4 regions of the Embleya sp. L77 genome follow, and region 1 is predicted to be linked to each of the others. Evidence: riboswitches for the same ligand, from Rfam matches in the RefSeq annotation. Region 1 holds a riboswitch; each other region holds the start of a gene.
The links. Region 1 has a riboswitch for cyclic di-AMP ahead of ACZOOI_RS10385 (C40 family peptidase). Riboswitches for the same ligand answer to the same signal wherever they lie in the genome.

Region 1 (5,428 bases):
TCGTGTCGACCGGGTGGCCGACGTCGAGCCGATCGCCTGTCGCAGAACACTAGTCACAGAAGTATCACGATCATCACCACCAACCTTCGCATTGCCAAATCTTTACCAATATCGCCGTTTCCTTTTCCGTGTATCACGGGATAGGCGTCCGAATTCCCGAAAGTCGGTCTTGTTCCGATTTGATGACCATTGATCGCGTATAACCCGTCGGAGAGCAAGCGACCCGCGCCGGCTAGGCTGCCGGGCAACAATCGCGGCGTCCCGGTGCCGCGCGACGGTCGACGAGGAGTTGTACGACGTGGACGTTCTGCGGCAGATCCTGCTGGTCCTGCACATCGTGGGCATCGCGTCCCTGCTCGGTGGCTTCCTCACCCAGACATCCGCGCTGCGCACCGGCGACGGGCGGATCGTGCCCGCGATGACGCACGGCGCGCTGACCATGCTGGTCACCGGCCTGGCCCTGGTCGGCGTGGTCCAGGCGGGTCTGGACAAGGACGTGGACAACGCCAAGATCGGCACCAAGCTGGTCATTCTGCTGGCCATCCTGCTGCTGGTCTGGGGCAACCGCGCCGCGGACCGGGTGTCCTCCAAAGTGCTCGGCGCGATCGGCCTGCTGACCGTGGCGAACATCGCCATCGCGGTCATGTGGACCTGAGACCCCGCCGACTCCGCCCACCGTCGGCACGAGCCGACCCGCCGAGGCGAGCGACCGCAGGTGGGTGGTCCGAGCGACCGCCGCACCCGACACACACGACGGCGCCCTCCACGCGGAACGAATCCGCGGGAGGGCGCCGTTGAGGTTTTCGGGCGGCCGGTGGATTTACCCGGGTCGAATCGCCGCGTAGAACGGCATCGAGTCGAGCGGCGCCTCGGTCACGGTCTTGCCGGGACGCGGGGCGTGGATGATCTTGCCGCCGCCGATGTAGAGGCCCACGTGCCGGTTGTCCGAGTAGAAGAACACCAGGTCGCCCGGCTGGAGCGAGCCCTTGGCGATCCGTGGACCGTCGTTGACCTGGGTCCAGGTGGTGCGGGTCAACCTGACGCCTGCGGCCTTCCACGACGCCTGGGTCAGCCCCGAGCAGTCGTAGGAGCTGGGCCCCTCGGCGCCCGACACGTACGCCTTGCCGATCTGGGCCCGCGCGAACGCGATCGCGGCCGCGGCCCGGCCGGACGCGGGGACGTTGGTCGCCGGCGGCGTGTCCTCCTTGTCCCGCGAGCTGCGGTCGTTGCCGCGCGTGGTGTCGCCCTCGTGCTCGTCCGAGTCGAGGACTTCCTTCTTCTGCTGCTCGGTGAGCGTGTTCAGCAGCCGCTGAGCCTCGGCGAGCTTGGCCTGGATCTCGGTCTTGTTCTTGTTCAGCTCGGTCCGCAGCTTCTCCAGCTCGGCCAGCTGCGAGGAGGCCTCGGTGCGGTCCTGCTGGAGAACCCGGGCCTGCGCCGCGATCTGCTTCAGCTTGGCGGCCTGCTGACCGTCGAGCTGGGACATCATCTGCGACTTCTGCAGGTAACCCTCGGGGTCGCCGCTGAGCGCCAGTGACAACGACGGCGGCAGGCCGCCGCTGCGGTACTGGTTCGCCGCCAGGACACCGATCTGGTCACGCAGAGCGTTCAGCGCGACCTGTTCCTCGGTGACGCGAGCCTGCGTCTGGTTCGCGGTGACCTGCTTCTTTTCCAGCTGATCTTCGACGCCGTTGGCGACGTCGGTGACCTTGACCACGTCACTGTGCAGCTGGTTGACCTGCTGCTTGACCTGCTCGAAGGATGCGGCGGGGTCCGCGCTCGCGGTGCCGGCAAAGGTCATCACGCCGGTCATCGTCGCGGCGGCCGTCACTACGGTCGCTGCGGTACGCGCGGCGGTGCGCGGCTTGGGCTTGCGGTGCTGCCCGGGTCGACGTTGGGACGCCACTGGTGGCGAGTCTCCTTCCTCGGCCGCCTACCGGGTTAGCTGACGGGTTCGGGCGGAAGAAGGCGCCCTACGGTGCCGGAGCACCGATTCACCCCAGGGACTGCAAGGGTCCCCGGTTCCGGCTTCGCATCGTCAACGATGGTTACCCACCGTCACCTGAACGCGTCCCCGAATTCGGCGGAGGTGATCGTGTCGACCGGGTGGCCGACGTCGAGCCGATCGCCTGTCGCAGAACACTAGTCACAGGCGTGTCAGGACCATCATCATCAGCCGCCGCATTGCCAAAACTTTACCGAAACCACCGTTTCCTTCTCCGCGTATCACGGGAAAAGCGCGCGGATTCCCGAAAGTCGATCTTGGGGAGATTTGCCAGCAATTATTCGTATGTGACCTGTCCGAGTAGTCCCGGACAAGGACACGGACAACGCCAGGATCGACGTCAACCGGTCATTCTGCTGTCGGTCCGAGGCGGGCCGCCGCGGCACGGGTGTCCCGAGGATGCTCGGCGCACTCGGCCTGTCGACCGCGCCGAACCTCGCCGTCGCGCTCATCTGGACCCGAGACCCCGCCAAGCCCGGGGAACCCAGCCGACCCGCCCTAACGGGTGTCGATCACCCGGAACACCTCGGCCATCCGTCCCGCGCCCAAGCCGAACCGCTCGGCATTGCGGGTGAGCATCGTCGTGACCTCCGCACGCAGCCCGGACAGATGGCTCGTCTGACTCGCGTGCGACAGCAGGGCCGCCATCTTGCGCTCGAACACCGCACTCACCTCGACCGCGTGGTCCGGCGCCGGTGTCGGCGACAACCACGTCTCCGGCACGGTCCACTCCTTCAGCCCCTCCACGTCCAGCAGCTCGGGGTGCGCGAACGGGTTCCGGGCGTCCGGATAGATCGCCCGCATCGCCGCCTCGCCCGCCTCCAGATGATCCGGGTGACTGGGCGCGAGCCGGGCCCAGTCCCGCTCCGGACTCGGGATCACCATGCGCTGCGGACGCACCTGCCGGATCACCCGGGTGATGTCGCGCCGCAGCTCGAAGGTCGCGGCCAGCCGCCCGTCCGGGTAACCGAGCCAGTACAGCTGCCGCACTCCCACGTGCGCCGCCGCCGCGCTCTGCTCGGCCCGCCGGATCCCGCCGATCTCGGATCGCGGCACCGCCGGGTCAAAGCCGCCCGCGTCCCCGTCGGTGACCAGGCAATAGCTCACCTCGATGCCGGCCTCGGTCCAGGTCGCCACCGTCCCCGCCGCCCCGTAGTCGATGTCGTCCGGATGCGCGGCCAGCACCAGGACCCGCTCCACGTCGCGATCGTCCAGCACGATGTACTCCCTTGGTCCGATCGATCCGACGGCGGGACAACCCGTCGCCGGCGCCATGATCTCCGCTCCGTACAAAGGGCCGAGCACGACTCGCTTGTTACCCACCTAGACTCGGGGAACGATGAGCAGCCTCTTCGACGACATCCCCCTGCCCGGTTTCGAGACCGCGGCCAAGAAGTCCCCCACGGGCCCCGCGGACGACATCCCGCTGCCGCCCGAGCCGGACGACAACCACGTGTACGGCCTGCCGGAGGACTATCCGGACGACCTGTACGAGGGGCAGTACGCGCCGCCCCCCGAACCGCGCGACGCCTACTACCGCAACGGCGCCCCGCGCCCGGTCGTGGATCCGGCGCGGCTGCTCGACGGGATGAACCCGCAACAACGCGCCGCGGTCGTGCACGAAGGGTCCCCGCTGCTCATCGTGGCCGGCGCGGGCTCCGGCAAGACCCGCGTGCTGACCCATCGGATCGCCCACCTGCTCGCGGCCCGCGGTGCGCATCCCGGCGAGATCCTGGCGATCACCTTCACCAACAAGGCCGCCGCCGAGATGCGCGAGCGGGTCGAGGCGTTGGTCGGGCCGCGTACCAAGGCCATGTGGGTGTCCACGTTCCACTCGGCGTGCGTGCGCATCCTGCGGCAGCAGTACAAGAAACTCGGCATGAGCTCGTCGTTCTCGATCTACGACTCGGCCGATCAGCAGCGGCTGATGGCGATGGTCTGTCGCGACCTGGACCTGGACCCGAAGAAGTTCCCGCCGCGCAAGTTCAACGCGCAGGTCTCCAACCTCAAGAACGAGCTGATCGATCACGAGGACTTCGCCGCGAAGGCGATCAACGAGACCGAGCGCATACTGGCGCAGGCGTACACCATGTACCAGGAGCGGCTGCGCCAGGCCAACGCCCTGGACTTCGACGACCTGATCATGACCACGGTGCACCTGCTCCAGGCGTTCCCGGACGTCGCGGAGCACTACCGGCGGCGCTTTCGGCACGTGCTGGTCGACGAGTACCAGGACACCAACCACGCGCAGTACATGCTCGTCCGTGAGCTGGTCGGCGGCGCGGCGGGCAGCGGTCCGCGGCGCACGATCGACGGCGACCTGGTCAACCCGGCCGAGGCCGGTCTCGCCGAGATCGAACCGGCCGAGTTGTGCGTGGTGGGTGACGCGGACCAGTCGATCTACGCGTTCCGCGGCGCGACCATCCGCAACATCCTCGACTTCGAGGCCGATTACCCGAACGCCAAGACCATCCTGCTGGAGCAGAACTACCGCTCCACGCAGACCATCCTGAGCGCGGCCAACGCGGTGATCGAGCGCAACAGCAACCGGCGCGCGAAGAACCTGTGGACGGACGCCGGCGCGGGCACCCCGATCGTCGGCTACGTCGCGGACGACGAGCACGACGAGGCCCAGTTCGTCGCGGACGAGGTGGACCGGCTCACCGACGCGGGCAAGACCAGGCCGGGGCAGGTCGCGGTGTTCTACCGGACCAACGCCCAGTCCCGGGTGTTCGAGGAAGTCTTCATCCGGGTCGGGCTGCCGTACAAGGTCGTCGGCGGCGTGCGCTTCTACGAGCGCCGCGAGGTCCGCGACGTGCTCGCCTACCTGCGACTGCTGGCCAACCCGGACGACACGGTCTCGCTGCGGCGGATCCTGAACGTGCCCAAGCGCGGCATCGGGGATCGGGCCGAGGCGTGCCTGGACGTGCTCGCCGCCCGCGACCGGGTCCCGTTCGCCCAGGCGCTGCGTCGCGCGGAGGACGCGCCGGGCCTGGCCAAGCGTTCCGCCAACGCGGTCAAGGGCTTCGTCCAGCTGTTGGACGACCTCACCGCGGTCGTGGACGGCGGCGCGGGTCCGGCCACCGTGCTGGAGGCGATCCTGGAACAGACCGGCTACCTGGCCGAGTTGCAGGCGTCCAGCGATCCGCAGGACGAGACCCGAATCGAGAACCTCCAGGAACTCGCGGCGGTTGCACTGGAGTTCGAACAGGCCCAGGCCCAGGAGGGCGGCGGCGGCACGCTGGCCGACTTCCTGGAGCGGGTCTCCCTGGTGGCGGACTCCGACCAGATCCCCACCGATGGCGACGACGGCGGTGTGGTCACGTTGATGACCCTGCACACCGCCAAGGGCCTGGAGTTCCCCACGGTGTTCCTGACCGGCCTGGAGGACGGCGTCTTCCCGCACATGCGCTCGCTGGGCGACGC
Region 2 (5,428 bases), 450 kb from region 1:
TGCTGTGCGCCGTACGGCCGTCTCGACGCGGCGCTGTGCACCATGCGGCCTTTCGGCGGCACGCTGGGCACCACACGGCCGTCCCGACGGCAGATCCGGCCCGCCGTGAGCGGCACCCGCGCGGACACCCGCCCGGACATGCGAACGGCGGGCGCTCCCCGAAGGGAACGCCCGCCGGACGGCGCGGGAGAGCGGTGGATCAGACGCTGACGCCGTGGCTGCGCAGCCACGTCATCGGGTTGACCGCGGAGCCGTAGTTCGGCGTGGTGCGGACCTCGAAGTGCAGGTGCGGGCCGGTCACGTTGCCGGTCGCGCCGGAGAGCGCGATCTTCTGGCCGGTCTGCACCTTCATCCCGGCCTTGACCGAGATCGAGGAAAGGTGCGCGTACTGGGTGTACTTGCCGTCCGCGTGCCGGATGACGACCTCGTTGCCGTACGCGCCGCCCCAGCCGGCCGACACGACGGTGCCCGAGGTGACCGCGCGCACCGTGGTGCCGGTCGAGACCGCGAAGTCCTGGCCGGTGTGGCTGCCGCTGGACCAGCGCGAGCCGCCGGCGCCGAAGCTCGACGTGAGCGTGGCGCCCGAGACCGGGGCGACGTAGGCGCCGGAGGCTTTCTCGGTGCTCGCGGAGGGCTTGGCGTCGCTCTTGGCGGCCTCGGTCTTGACCGAGGTCTTCGGCGCGGCCGGCTTGGTCTCCGCCTTCGGCGCGGCCTTGGGGGTCTCCGGCTTCTGCACCTCGACCTTGGGCGCGGCGGCCTCGGTCTTGGTGGTGGTCGGCGCGGCCTTGCCGTCGACCGTGAGCTTTTGGCCCGGGAAGATCAGGTCCGGGTTCTCGCCGACCACGCTCTTGTTGGCCTCGTACAGCTTCGGCCAACCGCCGGGCACGTGCGCGGCGCCGGCGATCTTCGAGAGCGTGTCGCCGGCGACCACGACGTAGGACGACGTGGCGGCGGAGTCCGACTTGGCGACCGGCTCGGTCTTCGGGGTCTCGGTCTTGGGAGCCTCGGCCTTGGGGGCCTCGGACTTGACCTCGATCTTGGGCGCGGCGACCGTCTTCTTCGGGGTCTCGGCCTTGGGAGTCTCGGTCTTGGGCGCCGTCTTCGGCGCGGTCTTGCCGGCCGAGGAGCCGGTGTCGACGTCGGGGGTGGCGCCGCCGCGGGTCAGGCCGGCCTTGACCGAGCACACCGGCCAGGCACCGGGGCCCTGGCTCTTGAGCACCTTCTCGGCTATCGCGATCTGCTGGCCCTTGGTCGCCTTGTCGGCGCGCGGGGCGTACTGCTGACCGCCGAACTCGTTCCAGGTGCTCTGGGTGAACTGCAGGCCACCGTAGAAGCCGTTGCCGGTGTTGATCTGCCAGTTGCCCGTGCTCTCGCACTGGGCGACCTTGTCCCAGGTGCTCACGGAGGCGGCCTGGGCCGTGCCCGCGCCGATGATCGGCATGGCGACGCCGACTCCGGCGACACCCGCCGCGGCGATCAGACGCGTGGTCCTACTGGTGCTGCGACGGCGATGACGCCCGGTTCCGGACAGCATGGCTGGATCCTCTCCCACGCCTACGAGGTGAGCTGTCGGATTCGGGCCGGAGATCGATAGCCCGGCCACATCCCGAAGGACGTGGCTTCACCCCAAGCCGTTCGCGGCGTCCGATCGTTTCGATCGGGGCCGTTCGCGGCGGTTCACCTGTGGTTCCCCCGCTCCTGTCGTGTGGTGCTCGTCAGCCTCCCGAACGGCCGGCGACAGGATTCGGCGTACCGGCGATCGGGGTCCGTGTGGGATACGGACGGATCGAACGCTAAGCAGGCCCGGACGTAGATCACAAGTCCGTGTCGGATAGACGTCGAATATCCGATTTGCGGATGAGCGCAATGTAGATGATCCCTTACGGAAAGGACCGTAGTTGGCGTTCCGTGGTGGATGCGTTGGAAATGCGTGACAGGGGCGCCCGGTTGCCGTGCATGCGGATCGTCCGGAAACGATTACCTACGCCCCGCTTGTCACATCGGCATCGCGCGTAGCGTCGCGCGGAGGGTGCCCATGCCCACCCGGACGGGCGTCCGCACTCGTGGCCGGCGTGAGCTACCCCACAAAACAACAAGCCGCATGTCCGATTCATCCCGGGCGACTTCATGCCCGCCGACCCCGGCCCGAGCGACCTCGTTCCGCCGCGCCGACGGCCGACGACCCACCGGCGCGGCGTCCCACACTCCGCCGTCTCAGCCGCGCAGCGCCCGCCAGCCGGCCCATGCGCTCTGCACCATGTCCGACGTGCCATGCCGGGCCTTCCAGCCCAACTCGGTGGTGATCAGGTCGGCGCTCGCGACCACCCTGGCCGGGTCGCCCGCGCGCCGTGGCTGGTACTCCGGTGCAAGGTCGCGCAAACCGGTGACCTCGGCGATGAGTTCCACCATCTCGCGCACCGACGTGCCATTGCCGCGACCCACGTTCAGCACCAGGCGCGCGTCCGGATCGGCCGCCAGTCGACGGGTGGCGGCCACGTGCGCCTCGGCCAGATCCACCACATGGATGAAGTCGCGCACGCACGTGCCGTCCGGCGTGTCGTAGTCGTCCCCGAAGATCACCGGCGCCTGATTGGCCGTCAACTTCTCCAGCACCATCGGCACGAGGTTGAACACGCCCTTGTCCGCGAGCTCGGGCGCGCCCGAGCCCGCGACGTTGAAGTAGCGCAGCGAGGCGTACGAGATCCCGTGTGCGCGCGCCGTGGCCTTGATCATCCACTCGCCGACGAGCTTGCTCTCGCCGTACGGGTTGATCGGCAGGCACGGGGTGTCCTCGGTGACGAGGTCCACGTCGGGCATGCCGTACACGGCGGCGCTGGAGGAGAACACGATGCGGGTGACGTCGGCCGCGACCATGGCCGCCAGCAGGGTGCGCAGACCCTCGACGTTCTCCTCGTAGTAGAAGAGGGGGCGCGCGACCGATTCGGGCACCTGCTTGCGGCCCGCGGTGTGCACCACGCCGGCCACGGCGTGCGCCCGGAAGACCTCGTCGAGCAGCGCCCGATCCAGCACCGAGCCGACCACCAGCGGCACCCCCTCGGGAACCCGCTCGCGCGAGCCCGAGGACAGGTCGTCGACCACGACCACGTCCTCACCGGCCGCGAGCAGCGCCCGCACGACATGCGTCCCGATGTACCCGGCACCGCCGGTGACAAGCCACTTCATGGGACGACCCTATCCGCCATCCCGGGCTCGCGGCGCAGGCACGGCGACCGGTCCGACGCACGGCGGGAAGCCCGCCATGCGGTTGAAGGACTGGACCCCGGGCCTGTTCCGCTCCCGGCTGCCGGAGTCCACCCGCCGGGAGACGCCGGCGGCCGGCCCGGACACGACGAAGGCGGCGTCGGATGCTTCGACTTCGACGACGCCGCCCTCGTCCGTCACGGCACTGGACCCCCTGGCCCGTGGGTCCCGCGGTGCCCGCTCAGCCGTTGTTCGCCCCGGGGGGGACGCGGACGGGGAGCTCCCACGGCGGGGTGCCCAGCTGCCGGCACGTGTGCTTGTTCGCGTACCTCGGGCAGGCCCCGCTGGTCTTCTGCAACTGGTGGGAGCGGTAGGTCAGCGAACCGATGCTCGAGTCGTCGACCGGTATGACGTCGTCGGCGACCGAGGAGGCCGCGGTACCGAACAGCAGCACCATCGCGGACAGCGCGCCGATTGTGGTCGCCATGCCGGGGGTGGTGCGCCAGCGCGCGCCGACGTGCTTGGGGTAGGCGTCCGCGACCGGGTCGGCGCGGTGTACGACGTACCGGTTCCACAGCGCGCGCAGCCGTTGCGAGGACAGGTGCCCGGCCACACCGAGCAGGAGCAGCATCACGTACGCGAGTTCGATCGAGGTGCGCGGGTAGAGCTGCACTGCCTGGTCCTGGAACATGTGCGAGGCGAACCAGAACCGCATCAGCCACGAGCTGGCCAGGCACGCCACCAGCGCGAGGACCAGCGAGCGCCGCATGCCGAGTGCGAGCGCGACCGCGAGGCCCACCAGCAGGATCAGCATGAACACGCCGACGCCGCCGAGTTCGCCGGGCGGTGGCCACGTGCCGACCTCGCCGGGCGAGTCACCGCGCCACATCAGGAAGTAGGCGGGGTCGACTGCGGTGTCGAAGTAGAAGTAGTCGTCCTTCTCGCCGCCGCTCTTGAGGAGCAGGTCCTTGAGGTACAGGCCGCTGATGATCAGGAACGGGACGATGGTCGCGATCACGAAGATCATCGCGGCCTTGAAGCCGCGTCGCCAGGGCAACACGAGCAGGCAGGTCACCAGCACGCCGGCGGCCGACCAGAGGAACCAGCCGGAGTAGGCGATCATCATCACGCCCAACATCACGCCGAAGGCCACCCCGGTGGTCACCCGATCGCGCTTCGTCATCCGCGGTGATCTGCGCAGTATCTGGATGAACTTCGCGATCACCGGCACGAATACGACCAAAATGATCGTGGTGTAGGGCTTGACCGGCTCATACAGCGGGATCGAGCTGGTGACGCCGATGGCCAAGGCCCACAGCGGCTGGAACCACAGGCGCCAGGCGAGGTAGGCGGCCGGACCGATCATCGCCATGATCACGATCTGCAGGTCCTGGAGCGAGTACGAGGTGTTGCCGTGCCGGAACACCTTCGCCCACAGCGCCAGCAATTCCGGGAACAGCGGCGGGTACACGCCGGAAATCGACTCGCCCCGGTTGATCGCCCCCGCCCAGTTCGCCAGGGTGCCCACGTCACCGTCGACGCCGTTGATCGGCCACGGCGTGCCGCGCAGGCCGATCGTGGTGCCACCGGCGACGAAGCCGGTGGCGAGTCCCGCCACCACGGCGCACGAGATCCGGGCGAACAACGCCTGCAGGGCCGGGCCGAACCGCCGATAGGCGATCACCAGCGCCGCGATCACCAGCAGGGCGATCAGGGTCATCCGTAACTGCAGCGTGGCCAGGCCGCTGACCTGACCGATCCGGTCGATCGGGTCGACCCGGATGTTGCGAGCCCACACCGCGAACACCAGTGCGGTGAGCACCGCCACAGCGCCTTCCGCACAGACCAACAGCGGGCACCGCCACCAGGGAGCCGGCGACGAAGCCGCCGTCTCCGGCAGGGTTTTCGGCGGTGGTGAGGACGTGGGAAGGTCGGGCGACGGGGCGCGCTCCACCTGGTATCTCCTTTCACATGGGCCGGGCAAGGACCTGCCGGTCGACCTGCGGGCGATCGCACGCGGATGGACCGGCAGGACAGGAACGGAGACGTTGGCAGCCCCGTTGCGGGGTCGCGCGGACGGGACGTCCTGGATGCCGGCGTCAGGCGCCGCAGAAACCGAGCGAGTCGGTGAAGTCCTTGTACATCGCGTACTGCGGGCGCAGGCCCGAGCCGGTCGCCTCGTCGAAGGACGGCGCCTCGGCGTCCCGGGCCGACAGCACGGGTTCGT
Region 3 (5,428 bases), on a different replicon from region 1:
ACTCGTACGGCCCCTTCGTCAGCGAACAGATCATCCGCGAGGCCCTGCACCCGTATGCCGAGGACGTGGTGATCGCCACCAAGGGTGGCTTCGCCCGCACCGGACCCGGCGAGTGGCGCGCCCTCGGCCGGCCGGAATACCTGCGCCAGCAGACCGAACTGAGCCTGCGCCACCTCGGTCTGGACCGGATCGACCTCTACCAACTGCACCGGATCGACCCGCAGGTCCCGCTCGCGGACCAGCTCGGCGAACTCGGCGCGTTGCAGCGCGAGGGCAAGATCCGGCACATCGGCCTGTCCGAGGTCACCGTGGAACAGCTGCGCCAGGCCCGCGAGATCGTCGAGATCGTCTCCGTGCAGAACCTGTACAACCTGGCCAACCGCAAGGCCGAGAGCGTGCTCGACTACGCGGCGGCCGAGAACATCGCGTTCATCCCGTGGTTCCCCATGGCCACCGGGGAACTCGCCCGGCCGGGCGGCCCGTTGGACCGGCTGGCCAAGGAACACGGCGCCGCACCTTCACAGTTGGCGCTGGCCTGGCTGCTGCACCGCTCCCCGGTGCTGCTGCCGATCCCGGGCACCTCCAGCGTCACGCACCTGGAGGAGAACACCGAGGCGGCCCGGATCGAACTGTCCGACGAGCAGTTCGAGGCCCTGTCGGCCGCGGTCTGACCCGATCGCGGCCGGGGCCGGACCGTCCCGTCCACCGGGACAGTCCGGCCCGGCCACGTCGTCCCGGCCCGGCCGCGTCGCACGACCCGCCGTCGCGCGCCGGCCCGACCGCGTCACCTCGGCCCGGCCGAATCCGGGTCAGCCCTCCCTCGGCGTGATCCGCACACTCCACCCGTCCTCGATCTCCGCACCGTCGATGGTGATCGCCTCGACCGTGCGCGACGTCGGGTCGATGTCGGCCACCACGCCCTCGCCCGCATAGCGCGGATGTCCGGAGGCGCCGATCTCGCCGGTGGCCTCGACCACGGCCGAGCGCACCGCCGGCCCTCGGGCCTCGGCGGCCATGTCCTGGGCGTTGTACGGGAGGATCTCGATCTCGAAGCGTTCCATCCCGAGCCCATGCCCGCGGTCGACCGGGCGCAAGCCCACCGGTCGGCCGTACGGCATGCCGTCGTTCCCCCGGGCACCACGACGCAGGACTGAACTCGTCCCTCGCCGAGCCGCCCCGAAACACCCTGTATCCGCCATTGTTTCCCGAGACGGACTTCGGGTCGGGCTGCTGGGCCGGGGGGTTCGCGGACGGGTCGCCGAGGCGCGGCGCCGCCCACGACGTCAGGGGCGCAGGATCGCCTTCACCGGGTGGCTGCCGCCGCGCATCAGGCCGGTGAAGATCTCCGCGCCCGACTCCAGCGGGTAACTCGCGGTCCAGCCCAGTCCCCAGCCGCCGACGAGTTCGGCGGCCTCGGCGAACTCGTCGCCGGTGTAGGCCAACGAGCCGAGCACCCGCTTCTCGGTACGCACCGGCACGGTCGCATCGAAACCGGCGCTCGCGTCGGCCGGGCCGAGCCGTGTCCTTGCTCTTGCCGCGCGCCCACTGGCCGTCGCCGAATTGCAGGTCGCGGTCGGAGACGTCGTTGGCGACCGTGTACTCGGCGATCGCGTCCATCGCCTCGTCCTTGTCCCCGTGCCGCAGCGACTACCGCCGGCCTCATTCCACTCTCTCGTTGTCATCGTGCCGGACAGGGCCTAACCGACCGCACCGGCCCACCCTCGCGGTGATCACCGAGATCACCATGGCCCTGCTGCCCGCGCCCGCCGACACGGGCACCGGCATCGCCTAGTTCCCCGACCTGGCCCACGCCGGCCGTGCGGTCTCGCGGTCAACCCCGGCTGCCTGCGCCAACTGCGCACCGGCCTGCGTCGGCGCGGGTCGCGGGTGCGCGCGATGCACCTCGCCGAGTTCCTCACCGCATTCCACGCGCCGCCGACCCCCGCGGCCGGCGACCCGAGGGCGGGCTGAGGTCAGGAGGCCGGGCCCGATGTGGCGCACGCAACTCCACAGGGGAGGCCGCGTGCGCCGTACCCGGTCCGGGCTCCAGCCGCCGGCCCGATGCGGCAGGCACGGGAGGCACCCGGCCCGGCCCGAAGTATCACCGGCATATAGGGGTAATCCGGACAATATTTTGCGGGCGCATGACGCACGTCACAACGCGCATACCGTTCGTCAGGAACTCGCACGCACCGTGAACCGAGTTTTCCGGATTCTCACCCGCCGTGATTTCTCAATCAACGGTGAGTGAGCATTTTGGGCACAATGCGTACGGAGTTCGGGACTTTAAGTCCCGTTATTCCACCCTTAACACCCGATTCTTCGGTTTCGGCGAATCGTGATGTTTGGTTCCGCGCCGGGGGTGTGCGTAGTTTGGTGCTTCGCCACACCGGTCCGGTGCTCGGCGAAATGGTCTCCCGGTTCGCCGAATCCTGCCGCCGGAGCGAGGCCACGGTACGAAACCCGAAAGGCAGGAGCGGGGGAACCAAGTGGAATGCCGTCCCGGGCGTCTGTGACACAGGCGCCCACGCGGACGGCTTGGGGTGAAGCCGTGCCCGTCCCTCTCATCCGAGGGTCGAACACGGCCGGGCGAGACTCTCCAGCCCGAATCCGACAGCTCACTTCGTAGGCGTGGGAGAAGGAAAAATCTTCGTGCAGTCGTTCATCACCCCTGCCCGTATGCCCAAGAAGACGCGCCTCGCGCTGACTCTCGGCATGGCCGGCGCCATCGTCGCCGCCCCGCTGATCACCGGTATCGCAACCGCCAACGCCGCCTCGGTCTCCACCTGGGACAAGGTCGCCATGGGCGAGAGCTCGGGCAACTGGCACATCAACACCGGCAACGGTTTCTACGGTGGCCTGCAGTTCACCCAGAGCACCTGGAACGAGTTCGGCGGTCAGCAGTACGCCCCGCGCGCCGACCTGGCCACCAAGGACCAGCAGATCGCCATCGCCGAGAAGGTCCTGGCCGTGCAGGGCCCCGGCGCCTGGCCGAACACCTCCGGCCCGGCGGGTCTGACCAAGGGCGGCGCCAAGGCTGCCGTCTCGCCGACCACCAAGTCCTCCGGCTCGGCCAAGACCTCGATCAAGGTCGCCCCCAAGGCCGCCGAGAAGCCGGCCGAGTCCAAGCCGGCGACCGCCGCCGCCCCGAAGATCGAGGTCGTCCCGGCCGCCGCGAAGCCCGCGTCGACCACCACCTCGTACTCCGTGGTCAAGGGTGACACCCTGTCCAAGATCGCCGCCGACAAGGACATCGCCGGTGGTTGGCACAAGCTGTACGCCGACAACCGGTCCGTGATCGGTGGCAACCCGAACCTCATCCACGTCGGCCAGAAGCTCTCGCTGTCCGGCAAGGCCAAGGCGTCAACCGCCACCGCCACCACCACCACCGCCAAGGTCGAGGTCGCGCCGAAGGCCGCGCCCAAGACCGAGACCGTGGCCGAGACCAAGCCCTCGGCGTCGGTGAAGGTCGCGCCGAAGACCACGGTCAAGGAGAAGGCCCCCGTCGCCGCCAAGGCGTCCTCCGCCAAGGCCGGCAGCACCGCGGTCAACGCGTCCGGCTACGTCGCTCCGGTGAGCGGCTCGCTGGGCACCGCGTTCGGCGTCGGCGGCAAGATGTGGTCCAGCGGCAGCCACACCGGCCAGGACTTCGTGGCCTCCACCGGCACCCCGGTGAAGGCGATCACCTCGGGCACCGTGGTCAAGGCCGGCAACGGCGGCGCCTACGGCAACGAGATCGTGATCAAGCACGCGGACGGCAAGTACTCGCAGTACGCGCACCTGTCCAGCATCGGCGTGCGCGCCGGTGCCACGGTGAGCACCGGTCAGCAGATCGGCCTCTCCGGTGCGACCGGCAACGTGACCGGCCCGCACCTGCACTTCGAGATCCGCACCACCCCGAACTACGGCAGCGGCATCAACCCCGTCAGCTACCTGCGCGCGCACGGCGTCAACCTCTGATCCGAGCGTCACTCAGGCAGTAGCCGCACGGCAACAGCCACGCTGCGGTAGCCGTACAAGGGCCGGGCCCGTCGACCACGCGTCGACGGGCCCGGCCCACGTGCGCGTCCGCACCCCTGCGGAGGCCCCGATCCCCGCGGACTCCGAAGCCCCGCGCACTCCGAGACCCCCGCGCGCGCCGAAGCCCCGCGGGCCGGGTCGATCAGCCGCGTGCCGGATACCGCTTGGGCAGCGGCAGTCCGCGTGCGGCCAGCAACTCCCGTGCCCGATCGGGGTAGTCGGTGATCAGACCGTCCACGCCGTCGTCCATCAGCTTGGCCATGGTCGCCGGGTCGTCGATGGTCCACGGCACGACCTTGATGCCCCTCGCGTGCGCCTGGGCGACCATCTCCCGGGTCACGTACGGGCGGTAGTCCGGGTCGGTGACCTTGCCGTTCTGCGGGAAGCCGTGCACAGGCGAGAACGTCGTGGCGCCGAACGAGGCGATCGCGCGCAGCGGGTCGCCGCCGAAGTCGTCGATGTCCAGGCCGCCCAGCCAGGGCGAGGCGCCGGGCTTGCCGACCTGGAGGAAGTCGTAGTTGGTCAACGCGACCAGCGGCAGCCGCGGTTCGACCTGTCGCATGCGCTTGAGCGCGCCCCAGTCGAAGCTTTGGATGGTGACCTGGCGCAACAGCCCGGCCCGGCGCACCTCGCGCGCCACGGTCTGCACGAACTGCTCGCGCGGCGCGGTCTCCTGCGGCGCGCCCGCCTCGACCTTGGTCTCCACATTGAGCTTCACGCCGCGCGCGTGCCGGCGCTCGACCAGGTCGAACACCTCGGTGAGCAGCGGCATGCGGGCTCCCGGCGAGGTGGTCTGCGCGGGGAAGCCGGGGAACTGCCGCGACCCGCAGTCCAGGGTGCGGATCTGGGCCAGGCTGAGCGTGTTGACGTACTTGCCGACGTAGGGGAACTCCGGGTCGCCGGCCCGCACCGGTGCGGTGTCGGCACACTTGCGCCCGTCGACCCTGCGGTCGTGGGTGACCACGGCGCGGCCGTCCTCGGTGATCTGCACGTCCAGTTCGAGGGTGGACACGCCCAGGTCCAAGCCCTTGGCGAAGGACGCGAGCGTGCTCTCCACGGTCAGCCCGAGTCCGCCTCGGTGCGCCTGGAGGTCGAAGGACTTGCGGTGGTGACCGCCGTGGCGGTCCGCCGCGGCGGCCGCTCCCGGGGCGGCGACGATGGCGGCCCCGGCCAGGACCGCGGCCGTGACGGTCTTCCATCCGGACATGGACGTCTCCTTCTCGCTCCGGTCGACGACGATCGACCGTCGACGCCCACACCCTGGCCCGCGCGAAGTGATGCGCGGGGAGTCGGGCCGTGGCGTTCCGGCGAAGAAGAGAAGAAGAGGAGACGAAGACGCCCACCGGGGCCGCGCCGAACAGCCGCCGAAGCGGCCCACCCGACCACCGAAGTCGCGGCGCTCGCACGG
Region 4 (5,428 bases), on a different replicon from region 1:
GCGTTTCTCGCGGGTGCACCCGTCGTGCCGGGCCGAGTGGTCCTCCGGTCGCCGAGCGGCGCCTTCGTGAAGACCCGGAGGCCCGGCTCTCGCAGAAAGCCACCCGGATGCACCTCGACCCTCTGGCGATCCTGACCGCCTTCGGGCTCATCTTCCTCGCCGAACTCCCGGACAAGACGATGTTCGCATCGCTGGCCATGGGCACCCGCATGCGGCCGCTGTTCGTCTGGTTCGGCACCTCGACCGCGTTCGTCGTGCACGTCGCCATCGCCGTCGGCGCGGGCGGACTGCTGGGCCTGCTCCCCGGCTGGATCGTCAAACTCGTCTCCGCCGCGCTGTTCGGCTTCGGCGCCTTCATGCTGCTGCGCGGCGGGGCCGGCGACGACGACGAGGACACCGCGGGCAAGACCGTGACCGGTTTTTGGCCGGTCTTCTCGACCGCGTTCACGGCCGTGTTCATCAGCGAATGGGGCGACCTGACCCAGATCACCACCGCCAACCTGGCGGCCACCAACGGCACCTGGTCCACCGCGATCGGCTCGGCCGCGGCGCTGATGTCGGTCTCCGCACTGGCTCTGCTGGCGGGGCGGTTCATCGCCAAGCGGGTCCCGCTCCAGACGGTGCAGCGAATCGGCGGCGTGTGCATGCTCGGGCTGGCGATCTGGTCGGTGGTGGAGGTGTTCACGGGCTGACCTGACCTGGGCGGTCCGGGCCGGCGGAGGCGGGAGCCGCAAGGGCGGTTTTCCGCCGTGCCGGTCGGGCACCCGCGTCCCATGGTGAAAATCGGCTACACGATGATGACCGAACAGGCCGGGCCCAAGGATCTCGTCGAGCACGTGGTGCACGCGGAGCGGGTCGGGTTCGACTTCTCGGTGACCTCGGACCACTACTTCCCGTGGCTGGATGCGCAGGGCCACGCGCCCTACGCCTGGAGCGTGCTGGGCGCGGCGGCCCAGGCCACGTCGCGGATCCCGTTGATGACGTACGTGACCTGTCCGACGATGCGCTACCACCCGGCGGTGGTGGCACAGAAGGCCGCCACCGTGCAGTTGTTGTCGGACGGGCGCTTCCGGCTGGGACTCGGCTCCGGCGAGAACCTGAACGAGCACGTGATCGGCGGCGGGTGGCCGGCGGCGGACGTACGGCAGGAGATGCTCGGCGAGGCGGTGCAGATCATCCGGGCCCTGTTCGCGGGCGGCTATGTCGATCATCACGGCACACACTTCGACGTCGAGTCCGCCAAATTGTGGGACCTGCCGGATCGACCGCCGCCGATCGGCATCGCGGTCTCCGGCACCCAGAGCTGCGCACTGGCCGGGCAACTGGCCGACCTGGTCATCGCGACCGAGCCCAAGGGTGAGCTGTTGGCCGAATTCGATCGGCACGGCGGCGCGGGCAAGCCCCGGGTGGGCCAGTTGCCGGTCAGTTACGACCCCGACCGGGACGCCGCGATCGCGCGGGCGCACGAGCAGTTCCGCTGGTTCGGGGGCGGCTGGAAGGTCAACTCCGAGCTTCCGGGCACCGCCGGCTTCGCGGGCGCCACGCAGTTCGTCCGGCCGGAGGACGTGGCCGAGTCGATTCCGTGCGGCGACGACGTGGGCGCCTTCGTCGACGCGGTGCGCCCGTACGTCGAGGCCGGGTTCACCGAGGTCGCGCTCGTCCAGATCGGCGGCGACACGCAGCACGCCTTCCTGGACTGGGCTCAGGACAAGCTCTTGGCGGCGCTGCGGGAGTTGTGACGGGTTGGGGCTGCGGAGGCGGAGCGGAGCGGGGGCGCGGGGTCGGCGCCCCCGCTCCGTGGTTTCGGCTCCGGCTCGGTAGCGATGGCGTTGCGGTTGCGGTTGCGGCCCGGCGTGGTGGGGACATACGTCGGGCCCGATCGGCATGGGCGCATCGGCATCCGCACGGGTCGGCATCGCATCCATCGCTCGGATCGGCGGATCGACGGACGTGCGTGCGGGGTGGGCGGGGCACGCGGAGCCGCAGGGTGGATCGTTCGATCGCCGGCATGTCCGGCATGTCCCTCCGCTCGAACCGTCCGAAATGTGATGTAGGCCGCATGGATAAAACGGACATAAATTACTTAGCCGACTTCGCGTGGTAATTCATTTCTCGCGTCCCGGCATGAATTTCGACTATTTTCCGTGACCGGACGATCACGCCACTCTCCGAGATATCCCCTCGTCATCAGCGGTGCGCCGCGCCGAGGCCGGGTGAGATGTCGCCTTTATTCCGCCTTTACGCCGCAGGCAAAGTCGGCGTTTCGGTTGTGATCCGGCATCGCCATTGCCTACCTTTCTCGCCGATTCACCTTTCGGGTGAACCCTGTCGCCGGTACGCCGAATCCCGTCGCCGGCAGCGGGAGGTCTACATCGAAGAATCCGACGGGAGCGGGGGAACCAGGTGGATCGCCGTGGCCGGGATCGTTCCGGTGACGGCTAGGGGTGAAGTCGCGTGTTGCGCGACCGGGCTACTCCAGTCCGAATCCGACAGCTCACCTCGTAGGCGACAGGAGAGGACCCCATTTCATGCTGTCCGCAAACGCTCGCCACCGCGCCGCTCGCCCCGCCAACGTCCGCCGCTTCGTCGCGGCGGTGGGCATCGCCGGCATGGGTGTCGTGATCCCGGTCGCCACTGCCGGTACGGCTCAGGCGCAAGCCCCCTCCACCTCCGACCAGCCCACCTCCGGCACCTCCGCCGTGCTGTCGGCGGCTCCGACCGCCGCGGTCGAGAGCGCTCCGGTCCAGGCCGCGCCCGCCGCGCAGGAAACTGCCGTTCCCGCCGACAAGGCCGGCTACGTGGTCAAGGCCGGCGACACGCTGTTCGGGCTCGCCCGGGCCAACCAGGTCACCGGCGGCTGGCAGAGCCTGTACGAGCTCAACCGCGACGTGCTCCTGTCCGGCCCGGACCTGATCCAGATCGGCCAGACCCTCCGGCTGACCGGCTCGGCGCCCGTGCTGTCCAAGGCCGCTCCGGCCCAGCCGAGCATCAAGGTGCAGCCGAAGACCACCGTCACCCCCGGCAAGACCACCACCAAGCCGGCGAGCAAGCCGTCGGCCGAGGTGTCGGTCAAGCCCGCCGCCAAGGCCCCCGCCAAGCCCGCCACCGGCGGCTCGAAGGGCAACCAGGCGCCGACCGGCGGCTCGTCCACCGCGTCGAGCAGCAAGGCCGCCCAGGCCGTGGCCTTCGCCAAGGCGCAGATCGGCAAGCCGTACGTGTACGGCGCCACCGGCCCGAACGCGTACGACTGCTCGGGTCTGGTCCAGGCCGCGTACAAGTCCGCGGGCATCTCGCTGCCGCGCGTGACCAACGACCAGTTCGCCGCCGACCCGCACGTGTCGGTCGCCAACCTGCAGCCCGGCGACCTGGTGTTCTTCTACTCGGGCATCAGCCACGTCGGGATCTACATCGGCGACGGCAAGATGGTGCACGCCGCCAACCCGCGCAAGCCGGTCGAGATCGCCTCGATCAGCACCATGCCGATCGCCGGCGCCACCCGCCCGGTCTGATCACCCCGCCGACAACCGCAGCCGGCAACCCTCGGCCGCGGCCTCGGCCGCAGTAACACAACCGCACAGTGGGACGCCCTTCCGGCGCCGTGCCCCCCGACGACGGTCGGAGAGCACGGCGCCGCCCCCCGTTCCCCGAGGCACATCCCCGAACCCTCCGCCCTCGCCCCCACACCCCGCGCCAGCTACACCCACCACTCGGCGCAGCACCCCCACCAGCCCCCGGCACAGCCGCCCGCCCAGCCCCAAGCCGCAAGCCCCAATCGGCTCCAGCACCACGAGCCAAACAACGGAGCCGGGACAGTCCCGGACCCCAGCAGCCCCCAAGCATCCGACCAAGTCGCACCCTCGTCGACGCCCGGACGAACACAACGACCAACACAGTCCGTTCGCAACACCCCCCAACCACAACCCACACAAACCCAAGAGCCCCTCCCCACCGTCCCTCAAGGCAAACCCAGCCCGTCCACCACACGAAACCACTCAGCCCGAGCGGCGCATGAGGCCACTCAGCCCCGCCGGCGCTTGAGGCGAACCCAGCCCTGCCGGCGTTTGAGGCCAAATAGCCCGGCTGGCGTTTGAGGCCAAGCAGCCCGGCCGGCGCATGAGGCCAAACAGCCCCGCCGGCGCATGAGGCCAAACAGCCCCGCCGGCGCATGAGGCCAAATAGCCCGGCCGGCGCTTGAGGCCACTCAGCCCCGCCGGCGCATGAGGCCAAACAGCCCCGCCGGCGCTTGAGGCCAAGCAGCCCGGCCGGCGTTTGAGGCCACCCAGCCCCGCCGGCGCTTGAGGCGAACCAGCCCGGCCGGCGCATGAGGCCACCCAGCCCCGCCGGCGCATGAGGCGAACCAGCCCGGCCCAGTCGAGTGCTTGAGGCCAAGGCGTTCAAGTGCGGCCGGCGCTTGAGGCCACCGCCCCCGGGAGGTGCGGCAACAGTTCCGCGGCCAGCGAGAGGGCCCCCCGAAGCGCCGCATCCTGCACGAATCGCGCCCGCACCACCGTGGGCGGAAACGGCACCCCCACCCCCACCCGCACCCGAAGCGCGGCCAGCACACGCGAAGCGGAGCGCATCAGGCCGCCCGTGACCGCGATCCGCTCCGCGTCCAGCGTGATCGCCAAGTTGGCCACGTGTACGGCCAGTTCGTCCAACGCCTCGTCGACCAGCGTGCGCACCCGCGGGTCCGGGTCGGCGAACAGCGCGGCGGCGTCCACCTCGCGGCCGAGCAGTTCGCTGCCTCGCGTGCCCAGTCCGATGCCGGAGGCGTACTCCTCCAGGGGTGCGCGTCCCGCGCCGAATCCGGTGTCGGCGCGACCGCGCAGCAGGTAACCGATTTCGCCCGCCGCCCCGTGCGCGCCGTCCAGGACCCGCCCACCCAGCACGATCGCGGCGGCGATCCCGGTGCCGGCGGTGAGCAGGATCGCCGGGTCCGCGCCCCGCAGTGCGCCCCAGCGGGATTCGGCGAGTGCGGCGGCCTTGCCGTCGTTGCCGACGGCCACCCTTTCGGGGTCCAGGCCCAGCCCCTCGCACAACGTCGCGGCCAGGGCCAGGTCCTGCCAGCCGGGCACGTTGGGCGCGAGCAGGATCCGGTCGGGCAGCACGATGCCCGGGCTGACCGCGCCGACGGCCGCGCAGTGGCCGCCGGCGGTCGCGGCGGTGTGCGCGACCAGTTCGCGGGTCGCCGCCACCGCGCGTCGCACCGCCTGGACCGCTCCTTCGCGGGCGTCGGTGATCAGCCGGTCGCTCGCCAATATCGTGCCGTCGGGACGCGCGGTGGCCAGCGCGATCTTGGTGCCGCCGAAGTCGATGCCGCAGACGAAGGCCGCGCCCGCGCCCGGGCCGGAGCAGGCGAAAACCTGCTCCGGCGCGGGCGCGGAGTCGGGAGTACCGGGGGCCCGGCCTCGGTGGAGCGCCGTCATGC

Region 2: linked by a shared signal. The riboswitch ahead of ACZOOI_RS12515 (transglycosylase family protein) and the one ahead of ACZOOI_RS10385 (C40 family peptidase) in region 1 are both predicted to bind cyclic di-AMP.
Region 3: linked by a shared signal. The riboswitch ahead of ACZOOI_RS36085 (transglycosylase family protein) and the one ahead of ACZOOI_RS10385 (C40 family peptidase) in region 1 are both predicted to bind cyclic di-AMP.
Region 4: linked by a shared signal. The riboswitch ahead of ACZOOI_RS38915 (C40 family peptidase) and the one ahead of ACZOOI_RS10385 (C40 family peptidase) in region 1 are both predicted to bind cyclic di-AMP.

Annotation. Positions count from the first base shown of each region.
Region 1 covers NZ_CM145709.1:2,529,340-2,534,767, forward strand. Annotated here, with positions in the region: gene ACZOOI_RS10380 (hypothetical protein) at 299-655, shown strand; gene ACZOOI_RS10385 (C40 family peptidase) at 821-1,903, opposite strand; cyclic di-AMP (ydaO/yuaA leader) riboswitch at 1,913-2,048, opposite strand; gene ACZOOI_RS10390 (PIG-L deacetylase family protein) at 2,501-3,220, opposite strand; gene pcrA (DNA helicase PcrA) at 3,342-5,428, shown strand, end outside.
Region 2 covers NZ_CM145709.1:2,975,251-2,980,678, reverse strand. Annotated here, with positions in the region: gene ACZOOI_RS12515 (transglycosylase family protein) at 200-1,534, opposite strand; cyclic di-AMP (ydaO/yuaA leader) riboswitch at 1,537-1,721, opposite strand; gene galE (UDP-glucose 4-epimerase GalE) at 2,215-3,183, opposite strand; gene ACZOOI_RS12505 (hypothetical protein) at 3,443-5,029, opposite strand.
Region 3 covers NZ_CM145710.1:1,411,020-1,416,447, forward strand. Annotated here, with positions in the region: gene ACZOOI_RS36065 (aldo/keto reductase) at 1-671, shown strand, start outside; gene ACZOOI_RS36070 (hypothetical protein) at 810-1,061, opposite strand; gene ACZOOI_RS36075 (hypothetical protein) at 1,284-1,478, opposite strand; partial or broken gene ACZOOI_RS36080 (fumarylacetoacetate hydrolase family protein) at 1,522-1,644, opposite strand; cyclic di-AMP (ydaO/yuaA leader) riboswitch at 2,452-2,647, shown strand; gene ACZOOI_RS36085 (transglycosylase family protein) at 2,680-3,960, shown strand; gene ACZOOI_RS36090 (glycerophosphodiester phosphodiesterase family protein) at 4,163-5,227, opposite strand.
Region 4 covers NZ_CM145710.1:2,062,501-2,067,928, reverse strand. Annotated here, with positions in the region: gene ACZOOI_RS38925 (TMEM165/GDT1 family protein) at 108-692, shown strand; gene ACZOOI_RS38920 (LLM class F420-dependent oxidoreductase) at 774-1,739, shown strand; cyclic di-AMP (ydaO/yuaA leader) riboswitch at 2,364-2,522, shown strand; gene ACZOOI_RS38915 (C40 family peptidase) at 2,529-3,509, shown strand; gene ACZOOI_RS38910 (ROK family protein) at 4,395-5,426, opposite strand; gene ACZOOI_RS38905 (APC family permease) at 5,423-5,428, opposite strand, start outside.